Roseibium sp. Sym1: one gene and its partner. Each later gene encodes a partner of the first gene's protein in a complex. Links are inferred from orthologs where the notes say so. Each region holds a gene or a part of one and is shown in the gene's direction. Other genes may lie near its edges. The genes, in order: trxA and trxB.

Region 1 (8,960 bases):
CCGTCTCGCCATGGCAAGGCGCCTGTTTGCCCGGGCGCTGGAAACGCCGGGCGGCCTGAAGATCCAGACCATCCACGGCTTCTGTGAAGCCCTGCTGCACCAGTTTCCGCTGGAGGCGAATGTCGCAGGCCATTTTGCGGTGCTGGACGACCGGGTGGCCGCGGAACTGATGGCAGAATCCCGCGCCACGGTTCTGCACGCCGCGGAAACGGATCCGGACAGTGCCTATGGCCGCGGGCTGGCCTCGGTGATCGAGCTGATGAGCGACGGCGGTGCCCAGAAGGCGCTGGACGAACTGATCCAGAGCCGGGACGCCTTCCGCCGCTGGACCAATGATGCCGACGGGCTGGAGGCTGCGCTCGATGAACTGGCCGGTCTGCTGGAGGTGGATCCGTCGCTCCGGCTTTCGGAATTCGATCGGCGTTTCAAGGACGACTGCCCGCTGGACATGGGCATCTGCCGCGCCTATGCGGAAGCGCTGAACCTGGGAACGAAGACGGATCAGGCGCGGGGCCAGGCGCTGGTGGATGCAGCTGCCCTGTCGGACCCCACCGCGTTCCGGGAAGCCTGGCTGGCGATTTTCCTGACCGCCAAGCTGGAGCCGCGCAAGGCGCTGGCCACCAAGAAACTTGCCGCCGATTTTCCGCAGATGGTCGAGGCGCTGGAAGCCGAGCAGGGGCGTCTGCTCACCCTTCTGGACGCGCGCCGCAAGGTCGTCACCTATGAAGGCACTGCGTCGCTGCTGCGCCTTGCCGACGCGGTCATCCGCCATTACGAGCGGGCCAAGACCGCCCGCGGTTATCTCGACTTCGAAGACCTGGTGGTCAAGACCGCGACACTCCTGCAGAAATCCGATGCCGCGCTGTGGGTGCAGTACAAGCTGGACCAGGGGCTCGACCACATCCTGGTGGACGAAGCCCAGGACACCAGCCCGCGCCAATGGGACGTGGTGACTGCTCTGGCCGCCGAATTCTTCACCGGCGAGGGTGCGCACCAGCGGGTGCGCACCCTGTTTGCGGTCGGTGACGAGAAACAGTCGATCTATTCATTCCAGGGTGCCGTTCCGGCCTATTTCGATGCCATGCGCCGGGAGTTCGAGCAGAAGGCGGGCGAGGCGAAGCGGGAATTCCATTCCGTCAACCTGCAGCTGTCCTTCCGTTCGACACCGGACGTGCTCGGCGCCGTCGACAAGGTGTTCGAGGATGCCAGTGCCCACACGGGCCTTTCCCAGGACGTGCGGGCGCCGGTGCACGAGGCGATCCGCCGGGACGCCGGCATCGTCGACCTGTGGCCGCTGGAGGCGGAAGCCGAAATCGAGGAGCCGGATGACTGGCGCGAGCCGATCGATCACGTCGGCACGGGCAGCCCGATGCTCAAGGTCGCGAAGCGGATTGCCTCCGAGATCGGGCAGTGGATGCGGGAGGGCACGGCGGACCCGGGTGATGTCATGATCCTGGTGCGCAAGCGCGGCCCCTTTGTCGAGGCGCTCAACCGGGAACTCAAGGAGCTGGACATTCCGGCCGCCGGCAGCGACCGGCTGGTGCTGACCGACCATGTTGCCGTCAAGGACCTGGCGGCGCTCGGCCGGTTCCTGCTGCTGCCCGAAGACGACCTGTCGCTCGCCTGCGTCCTGAAGAGCCCGCTCTTCGGCCTGAACGATGACGACCTCTTCGACATTGCGCGCGAGACACCGGACAAGATCCGGCCGGGCACGCTCTGGCAGATGCTGGTCAGGCGCTCCGAGACATCCGGCCTGTGGCGCGGTGTCAGATCGACACTGGAAGACTGGCGTTCCCGCGCCGACTTCGTGCCGCCTTATGAATTCTATGCCAGGCTGCTTGGTGCAGATGGCGGCCGCCGGGCCTTCCGGGCAAGGCTCGGGGTCGAGGTCGACGACGTGCTCGACGAATTTCTTGCGCTGACGATCGCCTATGAGCAGGCGGGCACGCCGGGCCTGGAAGGGTTCCTCGCCTGGATGGCGGCGGCGCCCACCGAGATCAAGCGCGAACTGACCAACACCAAGGGCATGGTCCGGATCATGACTGTGCACGGCTCGAAGGGGCTGGAAGCGCGGATCGTGATCCTGGTCGACCCGGGCGCGCCGCCGGTGAGTGCCATCCACGATCCGGCGTTTCTGCCGCGCCAGCGCCTTGACAACGATCTGCTGCCGCCCGCGCTGGTCTGGCTGCCGCCCAAGACCGACCGCTTGCCCTGGCATGACGACGCGGTCGACGGGCTGCGCACCACCCAGCAGGAGGAGTACAGGCGGCTGCTCTACGTGGCGCTGACGCGCGCCGAGGATCGCCTTGTGGTCTGCGGCTGGGAGCCGAAGCGCGGCGCCCATGAAGACTGCTGGTACTCGATGGTTTCCCGCGCGCTGAAACCGGAAGCGCGCGAACTCACCGGACCGGATGGCGAGGTCACCGCCTGGCGCTGGCACAAGGATCCCGAACATGCTGACAGCGGGGCGGCGGAAGGTGGTCATGCGGCGCCGGTCGTGCCGGACAGCGCCGGGCCGCTGCCGGCATGGCTGACGGAACCCGTGCGTTCGCTGCCGAAGAAAAAGCGATTGCAGCCATCAAGGGCCTTCGAGGCCATGGAGGAAAAAGACGGGATCGAACCTGTTCCGGCCGTGTCGCGCCTGCAGGCCGGCAGGGACGCGGCTTCCTGGCCGCTCGAACGCGGACGGCTGGTCCACCGCCTGCTTGAGCTCCTGCCGGACCGGCCTGCAGCGGACAGGAGGACTGCTTCCGAAGCCTTTCTTGTCCAGGCGCTGAAGCCTGAATTTCAAGACCGCCGTTCGCGGCTTCTGGACGAGGTAACCGCGATTCTGGAAAGGCCCGACTTCGCCGCCCTGTTTTCCGCAAGGGCCCGTGCCGAAGTGCCGCTGGTCGGGACGATTCGGGCAAATGACGGCACCGAGGTGGAGATTTCCGGTCAGGTCGACCGTCTTCTTGTGGAGGATGACCGGGTTGTGATCGTGGACTACAAGACCAATCTTCAACCGCCGGCCGAGGTCGAGGGCGTGCCGCTGGAATACCGCGCGCAGCTTTGTGTCTACAGGGAAATGCTGAAGCGGATTTACCCGGGCAGGGAGATTTGCGCGGCCCTTCTGTGGACCGCGGGACCTTCGCTGATGGAAATCCCGGCGGAACTGCTCGACGAGACCTTCGCAGGGTTGCGGCCTGACGGCACAGCCGCTTGACGGGGCGCCTCTCGCTTCCTACGTTCGTGCCAACTGACGCGCTTGCATCGGGTAGGCGCGCACACAAAAACTACGAGATCCTGTTATGGCAACCACGCAAGTCACCGACGCTTCCTTTGAAGCGGAAGTCCTGAAATCCGACAGCCCGGTCGTCGTCGACTTCTGGGCCGAATGGTGCGGTCCCTGTAAGATGATTGCGCCGGCGCTTGAAGAAATCTCCGAGGAGATGGGCAGCCAGGTGAAAATCACCAAGCTCAACATCGACGAGAATCAGGACATGGCCATGAAATACGGCGTCCGGTCGATCCCGATGCTGATCCTGTTCAAGGACGGCGAGCCGATGGCCACCCAGATCGGTGCCGCACCGAAAGGCAAGCTGTCCGACTGGATCAAGAGCGCCCTCTGATCGCATGTCTGCCTGCGGCCGACCGGTGGCAGACCATATGAGCGCGTCCGGCGGATAAGCGAAAGCCTGTCCGCCGATCCGCTTTGAAAAGGCCTGCAATTGGTATAAAGCAGCCGCAAAGAGATTGAGCCAAACGGAACATTCATGAGTGACGACAACAAAACCCCGGAAGAACAGCCGGCGGATGTGACGCCGGAAACCGAAGCGGCTGACGGCCAGGGCGATGCTGGCGAAGCTGCCGTCGATCCGGTTGAGGCGCTGCAGGCCGAGAATGCCGATCTGAAGGATCGCGCCCTGCGCACCATGGCGGAGATGGAAAACCTACGCCGCCGCACCGAGAAGGAAATCAAGGACGCCCGCCAGTACGCGGTGTCCAGCTTTGCGCGCGACATGCTGACGGTGTCGGACAACCTGCGCCGGGCACTGGAAGCCCTGCCGGAAGACGACCGCAAGAACGCCGACGCCGGTGTTGCCTCCCTGATCGAGGGCGTTGAGATGATCGAGCGCGATCTCCTCAACCAGCTGGAAAAGAACGGCGTCAAGAAACTGGACCCTGAGGGCCATAAGTTCGACCCGAATTTCCACCAGGCCATGTTCGAGGTTCCCAACACCGAGGTGCCGAACAACACGGTGGTCCAGGTGGTGCAGGCCGGTTACGTGATCGGCGAGCGCGTGCTGCGTCCGGCCATGGTCGGCGTTTCCAAGGGCGGCCCGAAGGACGTCGCCCAGGCGGCTCCGGCAGGCGACGCCGGCCAGACGGTCGACAAAAGCGCCTGACGGCTGACCAGCCACATATTTTGAAAAAGCCACTCTCGTCAGATGCGGGGGTGGCCTTTTTATTTGTACTGACCCGACAACCGTTGGACGCCAAAGCCATCTCGATTTGTCGTCCCGGTCTTGACGCTGACGCGTCAAACCGGGATGACAATCGGTGAGGCAGGTTATTCCGGCTAAAGGGCGGAAAAAAACGGGGGCACCATGCTGCTGCAGATGCTGGACTATCTTGGCGTGGCCATCTTTGCAGTAACCGGCGGCATCGTGGCCTCGCGCAAGCAGCTGGATATCATCGCCTTTCTGTTTTTTGCCACCCTGACAGGCATTGGCGGCGGAACGCTCCGGGATCTGCTGCTCGGCGTGCCGGTGTTCTGGGTCGCCAACGAGGCCTACCTTCAGGTCTGTCTGGTCGTCAGCGTCCTGGTCTGGTTCTTTGCCGACTGGATCGAGACCTTGAGCAAACCGCTCCGCTGGGCTGATGCAATCGGCATTGCCGCCTATTCGGTCATGGGCGCGGCCAAGGCCTTGACGGTCGGCGACACCATCCTGGTTGCGGTCCTGATGGGCGTATCGACGGCGACTTTCGGCGGAGTCCTTAGGGATACGATCGCCGGTGAACCGACCTCCATTGTCAAATCCGAGATCTATGTCAGCGCGGCCTTTGCCGGCGCGGGCAGCTACGTGCTGCTGGTACAGCTTGGGCTGCCGCAGATCCTGTGCATGGTCGCGGCCGGTGGCGTGGCGCTGGTGCTGCGCGGCGGGGCGATCCAGCGCGGCTGGACGCTGCCGGGCTATCGGGGCCGCAAATCCTGAACCGGACTGAACCCTTGATATTTGTCACAGGTCTGTCCCGCGGGCGGCGCTAAGATACTGTTGCTCGAAAAAAAATCGGCAGGGAGATGGAAATGGCCGAACACGGGATTTTCTACTGGAACGAATTGATGACCCGGGACACGCAGAAGGCGCGTGACTTCTACGGCAAGACGCTTGGCTGGTCCTTTACCGAAATGCCGATGGAAGAGGGCACCTATGTGGTGGCCAATCTGGGCGACAAGCCGGTGGGAGGCCTCTTCCCCATGGCCGGCCCGCAATTCGAAGGCGTTCCCGAGCACTGGATATCCTATATCGCCGTCGACAATGTCGACGAGCGCCTTGATCTGGCCAAGGCCCATGGCGGCGAGGTGATCCGCCCGCCCTTTGACGTGCCGGGCATCGGCCGGATTGCGATCCTGAAGGATGTCGGCGGCGCCGTTCAGGGGTGGATGACCCCGGCCGCGGAAGCGGGCTGAGCCGGAAACGCTCGCTGCTTTTGGCAAGCAAAAAGCCGGTTCGAGAGAACCGGCTTTTATCATTTTATTCGTTGTTGAGCCTTCCGGGCCCAACGGTCAAAGAACGTTGATCTCGACACTGTCGGCAAGCGTGTTGGCGATGAAGCAGTAGCGATGCGCGCGCTCCTGCATCTGGTCCAGCTTCTCGGTGTCGACTGCAAAGCCGGTGTCGAAGTGCACAACGGGATTCAGGTCGATCCGCGTCACGGACATCTGCCCCTTTTCGTTCTTGCCGAGATGGGCAACCGCGCGGTCGTGATAGCTCGCGACCGGCCAGCCCGCCTTTGCCGACAGGGCCAGAAACGTCATCATGTGGCAACTGGACAGGGCTGCTGCGAGCGCCTGTTCGGGATTGGTGTGCTCGGGATCGCCGCCCCAATCGGGGGCGGCGTCCACCTGGACTTCATGACCGGCATTGTACTGCACCAGATGTGCATTGGAGTATTCGCCGGCCTTTAGATTGGCCTCGGTGCGCTGCCAATGCAGCGCGATCGAAAGATCTGACACGTTCTCAGCCTCCTTGCTGGGTCCTGCCCGGTTTCACAAGTTCAGGCGGCTGCGAGCTTTTTTCTGGGGTCGAAGAATGGCCGCTCTGCCACAGTGGCACCTGTCACGCCGAAAGGCATTTCAACCTCGAGCGGTGTGCCGATATCGGCGCAGTCGACCGACACCATGGCCAGAGCGATGTTTTTCTCCAGGCGCGGCGAGTAGACGGCCGAGGTCACCTTGCCGACACATTGCCCGTCCCGATGAATGACCCAGAAGGCGGTGTTCGGACCTGGCAGTGGTGCGCCGTCCATAATCAGGCCGACCTGCCTGCGGGTCACGCCGTTGTCCCGGATGCGCTGCAGCGCGAATTTGCCGATGAACTCCGCATCAGTGTCCAGATTGACGAGCCGGTCCAATCCCAGTTCGAATGGGTTGGTGTTGATATCGGCGTCCGCGTGATAGGAAAGCATGCCGCCTTCAATGCGGCGAATGGTCGAGGTATGTCCCGGCTTCAGGCCGAGCGGGCCGCCGACCGCCATGATCCGTTCCCAGAGAATGTCGCCATAGGCGCTGTCGCGCAGGTAGATTTCATAGCCGAGTTCGCTGGACCAGCCCGTGCGCGACACGATCAGCGGGATGCCGTCCAGGTCCAGCTCGCGCAGCCAGTAATAGCGCAGGTCCATGATCGCGTCGCCGAACAGGGCGCGCATGATTTCACCCGATTTAGGGCCCTGCAATTGCAGGGGCGAGACATCCGGCTCGGTGATGGTGACATCAAGGCCGGAATGCACGGCAACGCCCTGCGCCCACAGCAGGATGTCGCTGTCGGCGAGCGACAGCCAGAAATGGTTCTCGCCGAGGCGCAGCAGGATCGGGTCGTTGAGGATGCCGCCATAGGCGTTGGTGATCAGCACGTATTTGCACTGTCCGACGGCCATGGTCGACAGATCGCGCGGGGTCAGCAGCTGCGTGAACTTGGCGGCATCGGGCCCGGTGATCTCGACCTGGCGCTCCACCGCGACATCGCACAGGATGGCGTCGTTCACCAGGTTCCAGAAATTCTGCTCCGGATTGCCGAAATCCCGCGGGATATACATATGATTATAGACCGAAAATCCCTGTGCGCCCCAACGTATGGTCGCGTCGAAATAGGGAGATTTCCGGACTTGGGTTCCAAAGCCGAACTCACGAGCTTGCATCATTTTCCTCCACCCATTTGATCATTGGGCATGGCCCGCAGCGGTGTTGCTGATGCACTAGGAAATAGGGCTTTTGGTCTGAACGTGTGGCCTGAAAATTGGCGTTTTGTCAGACCGAGCAGACTGTTTTCAGGGCTGATCTCAGCCCAATCAGACATGCTCTAGGCTATCGTGACAAATAAACGACTGGCAGCGCCGCCCGAAAATCGGGTCATTTCCGCGTCGCATGTCGTCGAATATGCTCCGCATGTCCGTCACCTAGCGTTTGGGCGGTGATACGAGCTTGCCAAGGTTGGGCTGCACGGCCTTGATCAGGCGCGTGGCGAAATAGGTCACGTATCTGTCGATGCCCAGATCCGCTGCAAGAAGATCATCCATGAGCTCCTGGAAGCTGGCCAGGTTGGGGGTGACAACCGTCATGACATAGTCGGTGCCGCCGCCGGTCGCGACGCAATTGATGATCGCGTCGACAGTCCTGATATGGTTTTCAAACCGGTCGAAATCTGATTTTCGGTGATGTTCCAGGGACACGGTCACGACAACCCGTGTCACGTCGACAACGCGCTCGAGGGCGATGTCGGCATGGTAGCCGCGGATAAAACCTTCTGCGCGCAGGCGGGTCAACCGTGCCCAGCACGGTGTCGCTGACAGGTTCACGATTTCGGCCAGCTTCGTCTTGCTCAGCTGCCCGTATTTCTGGACCGCGCCGAGGATGCGGATATCCGTCGCATCGAGACCAGTTCGAATTCTCATTGGACCGTGCCTAGCTCCCTGTCAGAAAAGCGATGCCATCGTAGACTTGCCAACTCCCGAAGCTCAAGGATCGAATATGGGACCAAGTCTGCGCTGACGGGTATGATTTTGCGACAGCAACATGAGCGGCTGCGTCAACATTGGAGGTACGGTGCCCCTTCACGCTACGGGCCTCCCGGCGCGGGCGGGTCCGGGGCCGGATTCAGGCGTGCGGAGGCCCGTCGAACAGCTGCCGGAATGAAAAACGCCGGCTCATGGTAGCCGGCGTTTTCGTTTCCCGTGGAGCCGCGGAGGTCTCCGAAGAGGCACCCTGGCGTGGCACGTTAATAGACAAGCCCGGTGGTCGCCGACACGCAGTAGATCAGCCCGATCGCGATCGCCGGAAGGCTTGCCGAGTAAGCAAGTGTCGTCAGCATGACGTTTTCCTTTGCAAAACGGCTTTTTTCGAAAACAGGCGCGTCACTCCGGTGCCGGTGTATGGCCCTTGTTCGACGTGCGCGTTTTCGGCGCAACCCCCTGTCGCCGCTATGTGGTGTCTTGCGCAGCAAGTTCCAGAGGTCAGGTTCTCAAAAAAATGTGTGCGGCAAGGGCGTGGTCGGCAAGGCCCGTGCCGGGGCCGGGGAGAAACAATGTTCTCTGGCCGTAATACCGGCGGCCTGCCTTGTTGCCATGGGTCAGTTCCCTCAGGTCTGCCGCCCATTCGAGCTCGCTCCGCGGCGGTGCCGAGAGATCCGAGGTGAACAGGCGAGCCTCTTCCAGGAGGTCTGTCGGCAGCTGTGCCGTCGGATCGATCACATCGACGTGAC
Region 2 (8,865 bases), 2.6 Mb from region 1 along the record:
AGCACGCGCGCATGGCGACCTGTCGGAAAACGCCGAATACCATGCGGCCAAGGAAGCACAGAGCCTGAACGAGGGCCGGATTGCTGAACTGGAAGACAAGCTGTCGCGAGCGGAAGTGATCGACGTGACCAAGCTCGACGGCGACACCGTCAAATTCGGCGCGACCGTGTCCCTGATTGACGAGGATACGGAAGAAGAAAAGAAATACATGATCGTTGGGGACGTTGAATCCGACGTGAAACACAACAAGGTCTCGATTTCGTCTCCCATCGCCCGCGCCCTGATCGGCAAGTCGGTCGGCGACAGCGTCGAAGTGGCGGCACCCGGCGGCGCGCGCTCCTACGAGATCGTCGAAGTCCAGTTCATCTGATCGGCCAAACGGCCCAAAAGACATCGCTTAAGCCTTTGACCCGAGCCTGCTGACCGCTAAGGTGGCAACCGGTTCGAGTTGGAGGTTGGCGATGGTATTCCATACAATCGCGATTTGGTTGCTCATTCTGTCGGTCCCCCTTTGGGCTTACCGCTGGGTGCTTTTCTCAAAGCTGAACGGCCAGGAACGCACTGTTTTCAAGAGAATTGTCCGCAAAAGGCACGAAAGCGCGTTCAAGTTCGGTGCGCGCATCTTCGGCTTCCTCCTGGCGCTGGTGGTGGGCGTGCTGGTCCTTGTCTACGGGCTGGGCTTCTTGAAGCAGGGGGCGGTAAATGTTGTCCCATACAAGGACGTCATCAAGAACCGCCTGTACTCCGGCGTCGAACCGATTGACCAGACCCTGAACACCATCCACTACGAACAGCCGCTGCCCGTCGCCATCGTCATCACGTGCTTTATACTGAGCGTGGTCTTTACCCTCGTATCCGCAGCCATCAGGGACATCTCCCTTCTCCGGCGATTGCGCCGGAAACTGGAACGTGTCGGCAAGGAAACGGGGGACAGGAAGCCGGCCTAGCAGCCGCGCTCCGGAGCCGTCCGGTTCAGTCGATCGGCACCACCGGCTCGTCCTTGGTCCGTCGGATCGTCAGGGCCGTGCGCACACTGTCGACGTTTGGCGCAGCGGTCAGTTCCCGGATGATGAAGTTCTGGAAAGTCTGCAGGTCCGGCGAAACGCATTTCAGGAGAAAGTCGACTTCGCCGGACAGCATGTAGCTCTCGCGAACAAGCGGCCATTTCTCCACCGTCTGCTCAAAGGCGATCAGGTCGGCCTCCGTCTGGCTGTGCAACCCCACCATCGCAAAGGCGGTGACATCGTAGCCAAGCTGCTTTTCGTCGAGCAGCGTGCGATATCCCAGAATGAGCCCGGCCTCTTCAAGAGCACGGACGCGGCGGAGACAGGGTGGAGCGGAAATACCGACCCGGCGGGCCAGCTCCACATTGGTCATGCGACCATCTGCCTGCAATTCTTTCAGAATCTGCCAATCGATGGCATCGAGCCGCGCTTTCAAACCTGTCTCCTTTAAGCTGCGCCTTGGGCCTTCAGGTTCGGACCAAGATGTGGATGGTTCATCCGGACCGCATCGGCACCTTGCGGGATCAGAGAAACCCACGCTAACGTGTGTTGCCGGTGCCGAGTTATGATTTTTTGCGCGTTTGTGCAAGACTATAACAAAATTGCGCACGATTTCGAAAGATTACGATAGGGGAAGTTCTCCGGACATGCCGAAGCCACGGGAGACCGCCCCGTCAACCGTCTGGGTCCTGACCGATGGCAAGGCCGGCGATCTGGCGCAATGTATCGGTGTTGCGGAAGCCCTTGCCAGCCCATTCGAGACCCGGCAAGTCGCCCCCCGTCCACCCTTTTCCTGGTGGCTGCCGTTCGGACCGACCGATCCGCGTGAATGGGAAAGCCGGCCGGGCAGCCCGATCGCCCCGCCCTATCCGGACATCGCCATTGCCTCCGGCCGGCGGGCCGCAGGCTACCTGCGCCGGATCAAGCGCCTATCAAACGGCCGGACATTCACCGTGTTCCTCAAGGATCCGAGGACCGGCCCGGATGCCGCCGATCTCATCTGGGTGCCGGAACATGACAAGCTGCGCGGCCGCAATGTCCTGGTGACGCCGAGCTCTCCCCACAGGTTTTCCGCCGCAAAGCTCAAAGGTCTGCGTGCAGAAAGAGTGCCGGAGATCGATCGCCTGAAAACACCGCGCGTGGCCGTGCTCGTCGGCGGCGACAGCCGTCATCACAGGTTTACCGAAGACGACCAGCACCGGCTCCTGAACGGGCTGCGCACCCTGGGACAGGATGAGGGGGCGTCCCTGATGATCACGTCGTCACGCCGGACACCCGCTGCCCTTGCCTACGGGCTTTCGAGCCTGGCCAAGTCGGGCGGCCATCTCTACTGGAGCGGCAGGGACCCCAACCCGCTCGGGCATTACCTGGCAAAGGCGGACGCGATCATTGCCACGGCCGATTCCACCAACATGATCGGCGAGGCCACGGCGACCGGGAAACCCGTTCATGTGTTCCATCCAAGCGGCGGTCACGACAAGATCACCCGGTTTTTGGGGACTTTGGAACGGATCGGCGCAGTTCACCCCTTCCCAGGCCCGCTGAAAACCACTACCTACGAGCCGATAGATGCCACGCCCGTGATCGCGGACCGTATCCTTGCGGATTACGCGGCCTTGCGGCGGCAACAAGGACAGGAGCCCTAGCAACGGGCCACCGGTCGCAGGAACCGGACGAAAACACAGGAAAAGGTGCGCCCATGAGCACGGAACACAGCAAACTTCTGATCATCGGCTCCGGCCCCGCCGGCTACACCGCGGCGATCTATGCCGCCCGTGCAATGATCGAACCGACGCTGGTTGCCGGCATTCAGCCGGGTGGTCAGCTGACCATCACCACCGATGTCGAGAACTATCCCGGTTTCGCAGACCCCGTCATGGGCCCCTGGCTGATGGAGCAGATGCAGAAACAGGCGGAAAACGTCGGCACCAGGATCGTCTATGACACGATCACCAAGGCGGATCTGTCCCAGCGCCCGTTCCGTCTCGAAGCCGACAGCGGCACCGTGTTCACCGCCGATACGCTGGTGATCGCCACCGGCGCGCAGGCCCGCTGGCTTGGCCTGCCTTCCGAACAGGACCTCATGGGGGCCGGTGTCTCGGCCTGCGCAACCTGCGACGGCTTTTTCTACCGCAACAAGGAAGTGGTCGTGGTCGGCGGCGGCAACACGGCGGTTGAAGAGGCGCTCTACCTTGCCAATCTCGCTTCCAAGGTGACCCTGGTGCACAGGCGCGACAGCCTGCGTTCGGAAAAGATCCTGCAGGACCGGCTGTTCCAGAATCCGAAGATCGAGGTTGTCTGGGACAGCCAGGTCGACGAGATCCTGGGCGGCGGCATGCCCAAGGCGGTCACCGGCGTGCGCCTGAAAAACACCAAGACCGGGGAGCTGTCGGAACTTTCCACAGATGGTGTCTTCATCGCCATCGGCCATGCGCCGTCGGTGGAACTGTTCAAGGATCAGCTCACGCTGAAGCCGAACGGATACCTGGAAACCGCGCCGGATTCGACCAAGACCTCGATCCCGGGTGTGTTCGCGGCAGGCGACGTGACCGACGACATTTACCGCCAGGCGGTTACGGCTGCGGGCATGGGCTGCATGGCGGCGCTTGAAGCTGAGAAGTTTCTGGCCGAACATGAAGCCGCCACGACCAAACAGGCAGCCGAATAAGGCTGCCTGCAACGTCCTGCGGAGGGGCTCGCATGGATTGGGACAAATTGCGCATCTTTCATGCGGCTGCGCAGGCCGGCAGCTTTACGCATGCCGGCGACACGCTGCACATGAGCCAGTCCGCGGTCAGCCGGCAGGTCAGCGCTCTCGAGCATGACCTCGGCGTGCCCCTGTTTCACCGCCACGCGCGCGGTCTGCTCCTGACCGAACAGGGCGAACTGCTCTACCGCACCGCCAGCGACGTGCTGATGAAGCTCGAGGCCGTGCAGTCGAGCCTGACCGACAGCAAGGAAAAGCCGTCCGGAGCCTTGCGCGTCACGACCACCGTCGGGCTTGGCTCCACATGGCTGACCTCCCGTATCAAGGCCTTCATTGATCTCTATCCCGATGTCGACCTGCATCTGATCTTCGACGATGACGAACTCGATCTGGGCATGCGCGAAGCCGATGTCGCCATCCGTCTGCGCCAGCCGACCCAGCCGGACCTGATCCAGCGCAAGCTCTTCACCGTGCATTTTCATGTCTACGCCGCGCCTGAATATCTTCAGCGCTTCGGCGCGCCGGTCTCCATCGAGGATCTCGACAATCACCGCATCGTCGCCTTTGGAGAACAGGCGCCCGCGTATCTGCGTTCCATGAACTGGCTGGAAACCGCAGGCCGGGTCGCCACAAGCCCGCGCCGGTCGGTGCTGAAAGCCAACAACCTCGTCGCGATCAAGCGGGCGGTGCAGAGCGGTGTCGGCATTGCCATGCTGCCGGACTATATCATCGACAAGTCGACCAACCTGGTGCCGGTCATGACGGACCAGGAAGACAAGGTGCCCTCTTTCGACACCTATTTTGTCTATCCCTCGGAACTGAAGAACACCGCCCGTGTCACCGCTTTCCGGGAATTCCTGCTGACCAACGCGGAAAACTGGGTGTATTGAGACAGGCACCGGCAACCGCGCCTTGCCCAAAATTTACCCAGAAAAAAAAGCGCCCACAAAGCAGGCAGGCCCGTTCCCTGCAGGAAATCAAAACTTTTTTTCGCCGTCTTAGAAGAATTTTGCACGGAAACGCCAATAACTTCACATGATCAAGGTATTGGAAAAAAACATGTTTCCCGGAACCTTCTGACCGGAAAGTCAAGCAATGCACAAAATGCATAGCAGGTGTGCGGCACTGCCTCTTGTTTAATCGGCTTGTGCACCGCATATAAGCATCACTGTTGGTCACACGGACATCACGTCCTCCTCCCAGTGATGTTCAGACCAGCTGTTCCCCTCTGGAAGGTGATTCCACTGTTTTCAGTGAATCAAAATAAACTGCCGGGTCCTTAAAGACCCGGCTCTTTTTTTGCCCAGTTCATATTGCGGCGCAATAATCGCCGCCAGGCGCTACATGAACAGCTGCTCGCCCTTCATGTCCTTGTAGAGATGCGCCACCTGCTCCTCGTATCCATTGTAGAGCAACGTCTCGCGGCTCTCGTTGGTTCCAAGAATTCTCTCGGAGGATTGCGGCCAGCGCGGATGCGGCACGGCCGGGTTCACATTGGCCCAGAAGCCATATTCCTTCGCCTGGATTTCTTCCCAGAAGCTGACCGGACGCTGATCGGTGAAGGTGATCTTCACGATCGACTTGATGCATTTGAAACCGTATTTCCACGGCGTCACCAGGCGCACGGGTGCCCCGAACTGTTTGGCGAGCGGTTTTCCGTAAACACCGGTTGCCAGGAAGGCCAGCTCGTTGGTCGCCTCTTCGATCGTCAGCCCCTCCACATAGGGCCAGGGATACCAGGACTGCTTCTGGCCGCTGGCGACCGAGGGGTCGTGGAAGGTTTCGAAGCGCAGGTATTTTGCTCCGTTCTGGGGACCCGCCAGCTTGACGAGGTCCGCGAGCGCGAACCCGGACCACGGCACGGACATCGACCAGGCCTCGACGCAGCGGTGCCGGTAGAGCCGCTCTTCCAGCGGCATCTTCACCAGCAGGTCGTCGATATCGATCGTCTGCGGATTGTCGATCATGCCGTCGAGCGTTACCGTCCAGGGGCGGATCTTGAGATCCTGGGCCGCCGGCCAGATCTGCTTGTGAGAGCCGAATTCATAGAAATTGTTGTATTTGGAGGCAACATCCTCGGCGGTCAGGGGCCGGTCGAGCTGATAGGCTTCATTGCGCTTGACCGGATAAAGCCCCGCGCTCGGGTCTTCCTCGGCAAAGGCAGGGCGCAGCCCGAGGCCGCTTCCGACAAGCGCGCCGCCCCCGGCAAGACCTGCCAGGATCTGCCGACGGTTCAGGAACACGGCTTCCGGTGTTGCCTCTCGTTCGGGAAGGTCCCAGCTGCGTCTTTTCAAGATGTTCATGCTCTCACTCCGTTTGTCCCGAAGGAAACCGGAATCGGCCTTCAATGGCAAATAACGCCCTGGTGACCGGCAGCAACGAAATGGTGAAGTCCCTCGCCCCCGACGACGGGAGGGGCATTTTGCCCCTCCCGTTTCCTGCCGGCAGCCTTTCACTCAAGCCGCCTGCTTGCCGGACCTCTGCAGGGCCTGGTCGGCCGCCTTGCCGGAGAGTTCGGCCATGTGGTCGAACTCCGAGGTGTAGCTCGCGACCCCGGCCGTGGCCGAGCGCAGCTCGACGATCAGGTCGCCGATCTCCGCTTCCGGCATCAAGGCCTGCACCTCGTCCCAGCCGGGCCAGTCGGGCCGGGCATCGAACCCGAGGAGTTGTCCGCGCCGCGCGGACACGATGGCGTTGACCTTGGCCGTGGCATCGCTCGGGCAGGCGACCACCACCTTGTGGATCGGCTCCAGCAGGACCGGCTTGCAGTCCGGCAAGCCTTCGCGGATGGCCAGGATCCCGGCCATCTTGAAAGCCTGGTCGGAACTGTCGACCGAGTGATACGAGCCATCCGTCAGGCAGACGGACACATCGACCACCGGAAAGCCGAGGGGCCCCTGGCCCAGGGCGTCCAGAACGCCGTCACGGACCGAGGGGATATACTGCTTGGGCACCACGCCACCGGTGATGGTGTCGGTAAACTGGACCCCCTCCCCGCGCGGCAAAGGCCCGATCTCCAGCACGACGTCCCCGAACTGGCCGTGCCCTCCGGATTGCTTCTTGTGGCGGCCCCGCACCTTGGTACCCGACCGGATGGTCTCAGCGTAGGGCACATGCGGCTTGTGCGCCGCTATGTCGAGACCATACTTGCCGGCAAGCCGTTCCTGAGCGACCCGCAGATGCATCTCGCCCTGCCCCGCCAGAAGGGTTTCCGCGGTGGTCTGGTTCTGGCTGACGATCAGCGAGGGGTCTTCTTCGGCAAGCTTCGTCAGCGCCGAGGACAGACGCACCTCGTCCTTTCTCTGTGTTGCCGCGATGGCTGTCGCCAGCACCGGACTGCGCGGTCCGTTCTCCTGCGTACCGGCGGCCCCGCCGGCCTCAAGATAGAGAAGATCACCCGTCCTGACGTCATCGAGCCGGCCGAGACCCACCAGGTCGCCCTTGCCGGCGGTCGCGATCTTGCTCGCGTGCTGTCCGAAAATCGAAAACAGCCCGGATACCTTGATTTCCTGGTCCCCGTTCAGGAACAGGCTGTCGCCGTCGGAGACAGTGCCCTCCAGGATCCGGGCGATGGACAGCTTGCCGCCATGCTGGGTATGCAGCGTCTTGATCACCTGGAGCGCAGTCCGGTTCCCGCCATCGAGAATGCGGCGCGACAAAAGGTCAACTCCGGGAACCTCGTGGCGCAGGGCCTTCAGGAGGCGGCTGACACCATTGCCATGCTCGGCGGATCCGAAAAACACCGGACAGATCAACCCGTCGCGCATTTCGTTCACCAGGTCCGAAAACACCTGATCCCGGTCGGGTGCAATATCCTCAAGAAGAGCTTCCATCAGATCGTCGTCATGATCGGCCAGATGCTCGAGCATGGTGAAGCGGGCCTCATGCTCGCGGGTCCGGTCCGCGTCGGACATGTCGATCTGCGTGCTCTCTTCCTTCTCGTGATAGACATGTGCCCGTTCGAGGGCCAGGTCGATGAAGCCGGTCGCCTGGCCGTCTTCCCAGATCGGAATCTGTCGAAGCACCAGCGGCACGGCGGAAGCCGGTTGCAACACGCCAAGCACATCGCGCACGCGCCGCGTGCTCTTGTCGATCTTGTTCAAAAACAAAACCCGCGGGATGGCGCGGGCTTCTAGGGCTTTCAGGATCAGCTGCAAGGCGGGAACCTTGCGCTCGTCGTCCTCCGCGACAACCACCGCCAGATCCACGCCGCTCAGCGCTCCGTCCATTTCGCTCAGGAATTCAACCGATCCCGGACAGTCGACAAAGACGAACCGGTCCCCCAGAAAATCCGCATCCGCAACATTCACCTCCACGCTCATGCCATGCGCACGCGCTTCCGGGGACCCGTCACCCACCGTGTTGCCGTCGGAGACGGATCCCTGCCTGGCGACCTTGTCCGTGCGTGCGAGCAACGCTTCCAGCAAGCTGGTCTTGCCGCTGCCGAACGGTCCCACAAGGGCGATGCAGCGCGGCGCGCCGCCGGCAGAACTTCCCTTTCCATTTGTCGTGATTGCCATACTGAGCCTCCCGTTTGCTCGAGGATAACCTCGTGACAACGCGGCTCGGCCGGCGAAAAGAACGGGTGACCGAAGGACTTGCCCAGCGGCTCAGCCCGCTCCAAAGACGCGGGCCCGCCGCGTCTCGCCCGGATGGGATCGAAGGCCTGTGATCCGGCACCTCGGTGCCTTGAAACCGCATAGACGGCCTTGCGACCAGGGGCGGTCATTCATGGTCGCGCCGATGCCTGTCCGAACGCAAGGGAAACTTACGCGGCAGCGCAGCAATTCGGGAAAGTGCATGAAGGTTCCCGCGTCAATGGAATGGACACCAATCGACGACGCGCTAATGTTCTAGGCATGACATTCGCCTCGTTGAAGGACACAATCATGAGACGTCTCCGGCCATTGATGACCGCTGTCCTCCTGTCGGCGTACCTGGTCGCCCCGTCTGCCGGGCAGACCAACACCCTGCGCGGCCTGTCGGATTCCACCCCCAACAGGCTTCCTTCCGCCCAGCAGCAACTCAACCAAAACCTCAATCGCCAACAGTCGGACTTCTCGACCCGGCAGCAGATCGACAGTTCGAACCGGCTTAACCGGACAGACCAGATCAACCGGCTCAACACCCAGCCACGCAGCAGCGACTCGCCAT

Evidence for each region.
Region 2: the proteins of trxA (region 1) and trxB are in contact, whole or in part, in a crystal structure (PDB 1F6M), measured with the Escherichia coli proteins. The link is inferred for Roseibium sp. Sym1 from one-to-one orthologs.

What each region holds. Positions count from the first base shown.
Region 1 is NZ_CP114786.1:969,308-978,267, reverse strand. The notes cover bases 1,988-4,950. They hold trxA (thioredoxin), read left to right. Parts: upstream 1,988-3,290; coding sequence 3,291-3,611; downstream 3,612-4,950. Other genes in these bases: O6760_RS04420 (trimeric intracellular cation channel family protein), read left to right, coding at 4,590-4,950; grpE (nucleotide exchange factor GrpE), read left to right, coding at 3,756-4,388; addA (double-strand break repair helicase AddA), read left to right, coding at 1,988-3,205. Also shown: more of addA, read left to right, coding at 1-1,987; more of O6760_RS04420, read left to right, coding at 4,951-5,198; O6760_RS04415 (VOC family protein), read left to right, coding at 5,291-5,674; O6760_RS04410 (OsmC family protein), read right to left, coding at 5,771-6,220; O6760_RS04405 (glycine cleavage T C-terminal barrel domain-containing protein), read right to left, coding at 6,262-7,404; O6760_RS04400 (Lrp/AsnC family transcriptional regulator), read right to left, coding at 7,660-8,154; O6760_RS04395 (ornithine cyclodeaminase), read right to left, coding at 8,713-8,960. UniProt on the Escherichia coli protein: Participates in various redox reactions through the reversible oxidation of its active center dithiol to a disulfide and catalyzes dithiol-disulfide exchange reactions.
Region 2 is NZ_CP114786.1:3,537,444-3,546,308, reverse strand. The notes cover bases 1,820-4,687. They hold trxB (thioredoxin-disulfide reductase), read left to right. Parts: upstream 1,820-2,703; coding sequence 2,704-3,672; downstream 3,673-4,687. Other genes in these bases: O6760_RS16055 (LysR family transcriptional regulator), read left to right, coding at 3,705-4,601; O6760_RS16065 (mitochondrial fission ELM1 family protein), read left to right, coding at 1,820-2,650. In the rest of the region: transcription elongation factor GreA, read left to right, coding at 1-370; O6760_RS16075 (hypothetical protein), read left to right, coding at 462-947; O6760_RS16070 (Lrp/AsnC family transcriptional regulator), read right to left, coding at 973-1,440; more of O6760_RS16065, read left to right, coding at 1,652-1,819; protein-methionine-sulfoxide reductase catalytic subunit MsrP, read right to left, coding at 5,052-6,014; O6760_RS16045 (elongation factor G), read right to left, coding at 6,168-8,231; O6760_RS16040 (hypothetical protein), read left to right, coding at 8,601-8,865.